One region of the Chryseobacterium sp. BIGb0232 genome, then DNA from elsewhere that is predicted to be linked to it. Evidence: riboswitches for the same ligand, from Rfam matches in the RefSeq annotation. Region 1 holds a riboswitch; the other holds the start of a gene.
What was found. Region 1 has a riboswitch for cobalamin ahead of M2372_RS08470 (T9SS type A sorting domain-containing protein). Riboswitches for the same ligand answer to the same signal wherever they lie in the genome.

Region 1 (4,718 bases):
TAGATAATATAAAAAGAGTGGTCAATAATCTGTAAAGATCTATTAAAACTACATTTATCTGCGAAATCAAACTAATCTGCGAGAGAAAAAATAATACATGCAGATTTTGCAGATAACGCAGATGCAAAGTAAAAATTTAATTAAAAAGTAAAATAAATCAATATAAATCTTATGAGAAGAAAAATAGTTGCAGGCAACTGGAAAATGAACAAAAATGTAATTGATGCACAACAATTAATGATTCAATTGCTAAGCTATAAAAACAATAATGCTACGAACTGTGAGGTTTGGATCGCTCCTCCATCTTTATACTTAATGATGGCTAAAGATATCTTTGAAAAGGATGAAATTGGAGTATTCTCTCAGGACATGAGCGAGCACGAAAGTGGTGCCTATACAGGAGAAATTTCTGCTGATATGTTAGAATCTATCGATGCTACAGGTTCATTAATTGGACATTCTGAAAGAAGACAATATCACGGAGAAACAGATTCTCACTGCAACAGAAAAGTAAAATTAGCTTTGGATAAAGGTCTTACCCCAATCTATTGTAACGGGGAAACACTTGAGCAAAGAAAAGCGGGTCAACATCTTGAAGTGGTTAAAAATCAAACTGAAGTAGCTCTTTTTACCCTTTCAGCAGAAGAGATCAAAAAGGTAGTTATCGCTTACGAACCGGTTTGGGCGATCGGAACAGGGGAAACAGCAAGCCCGGAGCAGGCTCAGGAAATCCACGCACACATCAGAAATACGATTGCTGCTAAATACGGACAGGAAGTAGCAGATGAGGTTTCTATCCTTTATGGAGGTTCTGTGAAGCCGGATAACGCTAAAGAAATCTTCTCTCAGCCAGATATTGATGGTGGTCTGATTGGAGGTGCTGCTTTGAAATTAGAAGATTTCTCTAAGATCATTGAGGCTTTCAACTAGTATTGAGAAGACCAATATACACATACAAAGCCCCTGAAAAGTACTTTTCAGGGGCTTTTATTATAGGTTTTGGCTAAAGCCAGCTCGGCGGAACCATTTAAATGATATACGATAAAAAACGGCGGAATAAATCCCGCCGCTTTCCGTTAAAAAAATCTAATTATTGAATATCGACTATATACATAGTTCCTTTGTCTACCTTCCCTGTTTTAGGAAGTATTTTTGCTTTAGGATTTCCGTTTCCATCATCTACTACCCCAAAGTCATCATCATTGAAAACAGCCAGTTTATTGTTTCCTAAATAAACAATTCCCTCAAATTTATCGTGCTCATATCCTAGTTTAGCAACCAGGTCTACCGCTAGTTTTTTAGAAACAGGTTTAATTCCTGCGTTGGCAAGTTCATCCCAGGTACACTGTTCCAGCGCTTTTCCGTTTACTTTCATTCCGTCTACAGCTGCAAGGTCAGTTCCGGTAACATCCGTTGCATCACTTAAGTTGATTCTGTATACCTTTTTAATTCCGCCCTGTGTTCCGAAATTACCATCTCTTTCAATCACAAGAAATTCATTATTTCCTAATGCTGTAATGTCACAAACAGAATCCGAGGCACCGCCATCCTGTCTATACAGATATTGTTTCGTTTTTCCGGTACTGATATCGAAAGTTACGATTCTCGTTAAGGTTGTGTTCGTTGCCAAAGCTTTTGAAGGCACCAACATCATGGACTGTATTGTCCCCACCAATGTTTTCCCGTCCGGAGTTATACAAAGACCTTCCATGCCTCTGTTGGCTCTTCTTTTAGCTAAAACGGCAGGTAATTTTCTACTTCCTGTATTTACCCCAATCGGGCTTATTCTTTCCAGCTCTACTCCATCAGCACTATAATGAACAATGTGCGGTCCGTATTCATCAGAAACCCAGAATGTACCATCTGATGCAGCTACAATACTTTCACTGTCTAAGCCATATTTATCCGTTCCCAGAACATTTCCTGATGCATCATAAGCTACTTCACCTGTACTTCCCATTCCTACTGGGTTTGGAAGTCCTGTAATAGGCTGTCCGGATGGATTTTTAAGTTTAATATATTTGATTACTTCTACATTCCCTTCAGCATTAATTTTAAAATGCATAATGGTTGGAGTAAAATTGGGAGTTAAAAATTTTTTACCATTCTGATAATCTGTATTCGGACCACGGTCTGTAATCACATAAAACTCTCCTTTTCTTGTAGGGTGAGCAGCAGCTCCGGAGCCAAATCCACCATTGATCACAGCTACTCCGTTTATTGTTGCCAAAGTAGAAAATGGAAATTCCTGCGGAAGTTTAGAATAATTAATATCCTGGTTATTTACATTATTGTCATCATCTTTACATGACCATAATACAGTCATCATCAAAGCAGATAATAGTAATTTTTTCATATTAACTTTTATGGCGCGAAAGTATAACTTGATTATAAACTGATCTTGAATGCAATGATAATTGTATTTTAACAATAGAACCTAAAGATGAATTCAGTATAAACAACAAAAATTCATATTTAACTTAAAAATCCGAACACATAAACCCAATCCATTACCAATCAACAAATTCAAATTCAGAAAATACAATTAACCTTTAATAAAAGGTTAAAACAGGTATGTAATTCACAAAATAGGCATCAAAAATTTATATGATATATTTGCGGTCTTTAAGGTTGAACACTGTTCATAATAGGGAATTAAGTGAGAATATTATTCAAATCTTGAGCTGTACCCGCAACTGTAAGCTGTTTTACCTGTAGCTGTATGATACCACTGGACCAAAATCCGGGAAGGTTAGCTATAGGATGCGAGCCAGGAGACCTGCCTTGAATAAACTTTTAATTTTAGAATCAGACTATACCAGTCTCTTCCTATTAATAAGTTTCGGGAATAAAACTTTAATTTAATTATATTATGAGAAAAATCTATTTTTTTTTCTTACTGCTTTGTACGCAGTTTTTCTTCGCTCAATTCACAGAAAATGACATTAAGTTTTGGGTGGGAACCGGTTCTAAAAAGGCCTATTTCATTGCTGATTTTAATGACAACAACACGCCTAATTCTTATGTTTGGGGTTATCGTTTTGATGATGATAATTTAATGGCGGAAGATATGGTTAATGCTATTGTAGAAGCAGAGCCTAAAATAGAGGCTGACATTCCTTCAGGGTTCCTGTACAGCTTCACATACAATCATCATACTCCAAGTACAGATGATTACTGGATTACCTGGTCGGGACCTAATGCAGGGAATATGTCCAATCAAAATAATGGTGTAGGATATACTGCTTTAACAGACGGACTATGGTTTGGAATAACCTATGGAATGGATGAAATTGATACCCCACCATCAACTCCAGTACCCGCTTACAGTTCCCAATGGTATACTTCATCACAAATTACCCATTGGATTGGAACAGGAACCAATAAAAGTCTTGTTGTGGTAGATTTTGGAACTAATAATTCTAATGATCAAGCCAATTCATTTGTTTTTGGAATTCAATATAATGGCAGTATAACAGCGGAACAGGCTTTGCAGCTTATCCAGTCACAAGCTTCCTATTTCAATTTCACTTCCAGCAATAACCAAATTTCCAATCTATCACTCAATACCTTCACAGGAAATAACTCCGGAACAGAAAACTGGAAATTATACACCGGAGAAGACCTTTCTAGCTGGCAGAAAAAAACTGATCTCAGCCAGATACAATTGAATAACAATACATGGTTAGGATTAAGTTTCGGACAAAGAAGACCTTTCACCCCGACTGAAGCACATAACGCTACATTATCGGTGGCTTCAGTAAACAAGAAAGCATTATTCAATATTTATCCAAATCCGGCAAGTGATTTTATTCAGATTGAAACTCCTGATAATATCAAAGAAGTCAATATTTATTCTTCTTTAGGACAGAAAGTGATGACTTCCCAGGCATCTAAGATTAATATTACATCTTTAAATACCGGTGTATACTGGGTTGAGGTTAAGACTAAGAGTGGTTCTACTGTACATAAGATAGTGAAGAAGTAAAGAGGGAGATGGGTAAATCACCCCGTCAAAAATTCTTTGAATTTTCGACACCCCTCCATCGGAGGGGAATATCGCGTCTTCAATTTTGATATTTCTTCGTCATAGTAATCCGCTATGAAACGTACAATAAAAATTCGCGTATTCGTCGCAAACAAAAAAACGCATCCAAGTTGGATGCGTTTTTCATTATGATTATACAATCAATTATTTTTTCTCTGTAGATCTTTGAAGAACCTCATCTACCATACCGTAGCTTTTAGCTTCTTCAGAAGTCATCCAGTAATCCCTGTCGGAAGATTTCTCTACCCATTCGTAAGTCTGTCCTGAATGATGAGCAATAATGTCATAAAGCTCCTGCTTCAATTTCAACATCTCTCTTAAGTTGATCTCCATATCGGAAGCTACTCCCTGAGCACCTCCTGAAGGCTGGTGAATCATTACTCTTGAATGTTTAAGCGCAGAACGCTTTCCTTTTTCTCCTGCAACCAATAATACTGCTCCCATAGAAGCAGCCATTCCTGTACAGATTGTCGCTACATCCGGCTTAATAATCTGCATGGTGTCATAAATACCTAAACCGGCATATACACTTCCACCAGGAGAGTTGATATAGATCTGAATATCTTTAGACGGATCTGCACTTTCCAGGAATAAAAGCTGAGCAGTAACGATATTCGCTACCTGATCGTCAATTCCAGTTCCCAGGAAGATAATTCTATCCATCATCAGA
Region 2 (4,718 bases), on a different contig from region 1:
TATCAATACTTCAGCAGAAGGACAAGTTCATCATTTTTCAGAATTGAAATATGTGATCAGTAATATTCGTCTGGTAAAAGCAGATGGTAATGAAGTTCCTTATAAAGTCAATGATCTGGATCAGGGTGCTACAGTGATTGATCAATCAAAACCGGAAACGCTTCGTTATTTGCTGAGTAATATCCCTGCCGGAGAGTATAAAAAGATCAAATTCGGATTAGGAGTAAAAAAAGACCTGAATGTTTTGGATCAGGTGAGATTTCCAAAGTTCTATGCCACTGCAGGTTCTAACGATACCCAAATGATGTGGGAATGGGGAGCAGGGTATCGTTTTACAAAAATCGAAGGTTTTTATGGAGTAGATAACAAACAGATGTCTATCCACACTGGGAGCACAATAAAAGGATCAGAAGGTAATTTCACTCAGGGAGTAGATGCATACAGAGAGGTTACTTTAAATCTTCCTGACAATGCCATAGTGGATAACAAAGCTCCTAAAATTATTATTAAAGCAGATTTTGATAAGTTGTTGACGGGTAAAATCAATACGATTGTATTGGTTATCGGAACAGGATCAGATGGGAATGCCACTCCGAATATTCATACTGCTAACCAAATGGTAAAATTTGTTGATAACCTTGGTGGAAATGGTTCAAGTGATATTTCCGGAATGTTTTCAGTGAGTGGTGTTGAAAACTAGACTCTTCTCTGCTGCAATGAAAAAAGGATTAAGTTTTTTAGCCATTATCATTCTGTTAATATCTTGTAATAATGATCGTTACGAACCTATTTCTGACGATAATCCACAGGTCTTGCTCAATATTCCGTCTGGGTTTCCGGAACTAAACAATTCGGTGAACTCTAATAAACCTACAAAATATGGAGTAGAATTAGGGGAGAAATTATTTAATGAGAAAAGGTTAAGTGCAGATAATACTATTTCCTGTTCCAGCTGTCATATTCAGGGAAATGCTTTTGCAGATCATAATGCACAAGGAATAGGAATTCAGAATAGAGTAGGGTTGCGAAATGTACCAGCGGTCCAGAATATGTTGTTTATGAAGTTTTATAATTGGGATGGCAATATCCTTCAATTGGAAAATCAACCCTTGGTTCCTATTATCACTCATGAAGAAATGGGCTCTTCTATTCTGGAAGTGATAGGGAAAATAAGGGATGATATGATGTATAAAGATTTATTCAGAAAAGCTTTTGGAGATGAAGCCATTACTGCTGAAAGGATTTATAAGAGTATTGCACAGTATGAGTACACCCTGATTTCTGCCAATAGCAAATATGATAAGGTAAAAAGAAAAGAAGGAGAAACTTTCACGGAAAATGAAGCTCTGGGATATCAGACTTTTCAACAGAAATGTGCGGGTTGTCATAATACAGAGTTGTTTACTGATCAGAGTTTCAGGAATATTGGGTTTCCTGTAAATCCGGATACCAATGAAGCCGGCCGTGGAAGGGTTACGGGTATTCCGGCAGATTATATGAGTTTTCGGGTTCCTTCTTTAAGAAATGTAGAATATACAGCACCTTATGGAAGTTATGGACAGTTCCCAACATTAAGGGCAGTCCTTGATTATTTTGACAAAGGTGTTTTATCTGCAGATAACCTTGATCCTGTTTTTAAAAATAATGGAAACAGAATTCCTCTCTCGGAGCAGGAAAAGACAAATCTTATCCTGTTTATGAAAACGCTTAGTGATCGTGAATTTGTAAAAAAATAATCACAGGTAAAAACAGAAAAACTCAACAAAAATTGATTGCTTAAATCCCGTTACAATGTAGCGGGATTTTTCATGTTTACTAATTGATAATCATTTTATTCTGCATGCCATCGTATCTGGTGAGAATTTTATATCTTTGCCGGAATTTGGTGAGCCATAATAAGCTCTTAAAAGGGAATCCGGTGAAAATCCGGAACAGACCCGCTGCTGTAAGCTCCGCACCAAAGTTTTTGAAGAATAGATCCACTGTTTTTAGGAATGGGAAGGATTTCAAAAACGGAGTAAGTCAGAAGACCTGCCAGAAATAATAAACGTTTGACGCTTTCGTGGAATAAAGCTTAGGACAACAATGATTCTGTGCAGTAACAGCTGTGCTTTGTCGTTGCTTTTCTTATATCCATTAGCGTCATCATGATCCATGAATGAGCTAATGATAGCAAAACTAAGTACATTTCAATTCCATAAAACTGTTTTCACGGTATTCGTGTTAACCTCTCAGATTCTGTTTTCTCAAACCAGAAAAAAAGACAGTATCAAAGGAGAAGTCATAAAGACTGTCAATATTTACAAAAAGAATTTTAAAGAAATCCTTCCGGCTCAGGTCTTACAGGGGGAAGAACTGGAAAGGCTCAACAGTCATTCTGTTGCTGATGCCTTACGCTATTTCTCCGGAGTTCAGATTAAAGATTACGGTGGAATGGGTGGTTTGAAGACGGTTAATATCCGAAGTATGGGAAGCCAGCATGTAGGTGTTTTCTATGATGGAATCCAGCTGGGAAATGCTCAGAACGGAGTGGTCGATTTGGGAAGATATTCTCTGGATGATCTGGAAGAGATCTCGTTGTACAATGGTCAGAAAAGTGAAATTTTTCAACCGGCAAAAGACTTCGGATCGTCAGGATCTATTTATTTACAACCCAAAACGCCGGTATTCACAGGAAACAGGAAAACCAATCTTCTGATAAGAGCAAAAAGTGCTTCTATTGATTTATTTAATCCTTCTTTTCGCTTAGAGCAAAAGATTTCAAAAAGAGTTTCAGCAAGCGTAAGTGCAGAATTTCTCCAAAGTGATGGGCTTTACAAGTTCCACTATAGCAGGAAATATCCTAATGGAGTTACTGCTTCTGATACCATTTCTAAAAGATATGATTCCGACATTAAAGCAAAGCGCTTTGAAACCGCTATTAATGGAACTTTAAATAACGGAAGCTGGAATATACGTGGGTATGGTTATATTTCAAACCGTGGTATTCCGGCGCCCATTGTGAAGAACCGTTTTAAGGCAAGAGGAGCAAGAATGCTTGATGAAAATTATTTTGTTCAGGCCAATTTCAGGAAAAAGCTGTTTCCTAAGCTTGAAACTCAGCTGAAGGCAAAGTTTGCTTACGATTACACTTATTTTAACGATACGGTATTGTCTCAGTCTGCGATGCCCGCTATCAATACCTATATTCAACGGGAGGTTTATCTTTCCTCTTCCAATGTATACTCCATTACTCCTAATTGGGATGTCAGTCTGAATGGAGATTTTCAGTACAATAATCTGGATGCTAATTTGTATAATTTTTCATATCCTACCCGCTATACTACGCTTGTAGCTTTAGCTTCTACCTATCAATGGAACAGATTTAAGTTTTTAGGAAGCCTTTTAGGGACATTTACCTTTGAGGAAGTAAAAATGAATAAGCGCCCTGATGACAGGAGAGAATGGACACCCGCTTTCTTTATGAGCTATCAGCCGGAAGCAATACCAGAGCTGACCCTCAGAGCTTTTTATAAAAATATTTTCAGATTACCAACCTTTAATGACCTGTATTATACGAGTGTTGGAAATACGTATTTGCAACCTGAGTTTACTCATCAGTATGATGTGGGATTTACCTATCAGAAAAGGTATGATCATTCCCTATTTAAAGGTCTTTATGTAAAAGTAGACGGATATTACAATAGAGTAAAAGATAAAATTGTTGCTGTACCTACCACTAATATGTTTCGTTGGATGATGGTGAACCTTGGGAAGGTTGAAATCATTGGAGCAGATGTAAACGTACAGGCTGAAATGATGTTAGGGAATGTGAAAATTAGACCATTATTATCGTATACCTATCAGAAGGCTCAGGACATAACAAACAATGCCGGAGAGAAAGAAACTTATTATGGAGAGCAGATCCCTTATACACCATGGCATAGCGGATCCTTTACCCTAATGGCTGATTATAAAGACTGGAGCTTCAATTACAGTACAATCTATGTAGGAAAAAGATATGATGGGCAGCTGGATAATATTCAGTATAATTTTATTCAGCCTTGGTATACCCACGATCTTTCTATTCAGAGAAAACTGAGCCTGGCCGGACATCCTTTTAAAATCAATCTGGAAATGAATAATGTTTTTAACCAGTATTATGATGTGGTACTCAACTATCCTATGCCGGGAAGAAACTTCAGACTCACTTTAAACTTTAATTTATGAAAAAGCTAAATATTTGTTTTCTGTTTTTGACATTGATTGCGCTTGTTTCCTGCCGCACCGATGATGTCATTATTCCTATGGAAGTAGTGGAAGGGCTTAACCCTGTTGAGAATACAGCAATAAAAGGATTCTATGTATTGAATGAAGGAAATATGGGAAGCAATAAATGCACCCTTGATTTTTTTGATTACACCAAAGGAACCTATTTCAGAAATATCTATTCCGAGATCAATCCAAATGTTTTAAAAGAACTGGGTGATGTAGGAAATGATATTAAAATCTATGGCAGTAAGCTCTACATTGTGGTGAATGTTTCCAATACCATCGAAGTGCTGGATGCGAAGACAGCCAAACATATCAAATCTATTTATTTACAGAATTGCAGATACATGACCTTTAAAGGTGGGAAAGCCTATGCCAGCAGCTATGCTGGTCCTGTGGATATCAATCCGTTAGCACCTAAAGGAAAAGTTGCAGAAATAGATACGGTATCGCTGACTGTTCAGCGT

Region 2: another riboswitch for cobalamin. It lies ahead of M2372_RS12260 (TonB-dependent siderophore receptor); the one in region 1 lies ahead of M2372_RS08470 (T9SS type A sorting domain-containing protein).

The regions. Positions count from the first base shown of each region.
Region 1 covers NZ_JANUEH010000002.1:537,696-542,413, forward strand. The annotation lists gene M2372_RS08455 (GxxExxY protein) at 1-35, shown strand, start outside; gene tpiA (triose-phosphate isomerase) at 172-930, shown strand; gene M2372_RS08465 (esterase-like activity of phytase family protein) at 1,091-2,356, opposite strand; cobalamin riboswitch at 2,612-2,802, shown strand; gene M2372_RS08470 (T9SS type A sorting domain-containing protein) at 2,873-3,988, shown strand; gene clpP (ATP-dependent Clp endopeptidase proteolytic subunit ClpP) at 4,193-4,718, opposite strand, start outside.
Region 2 covers NZ_JANUEH010000004.1:154,615-159,332, reverse strand. The annotation lists gene M2372_RS12270 (MbnP family protein) at 1-700, shown strand, start outside; gene M2372_RS12265 (cytochrome-c peroxidase) at 717-1,736, shown strand; cobalamin riboswitch at 1,867-2,054, shown strand; gene M2372_RS12260 (TonB-dependent siderophore receptor) at 2,167-4,209, shown strand; gene M2372_RS12255 (YncE family protein) at 4,206-4,718, shown strand, end outside.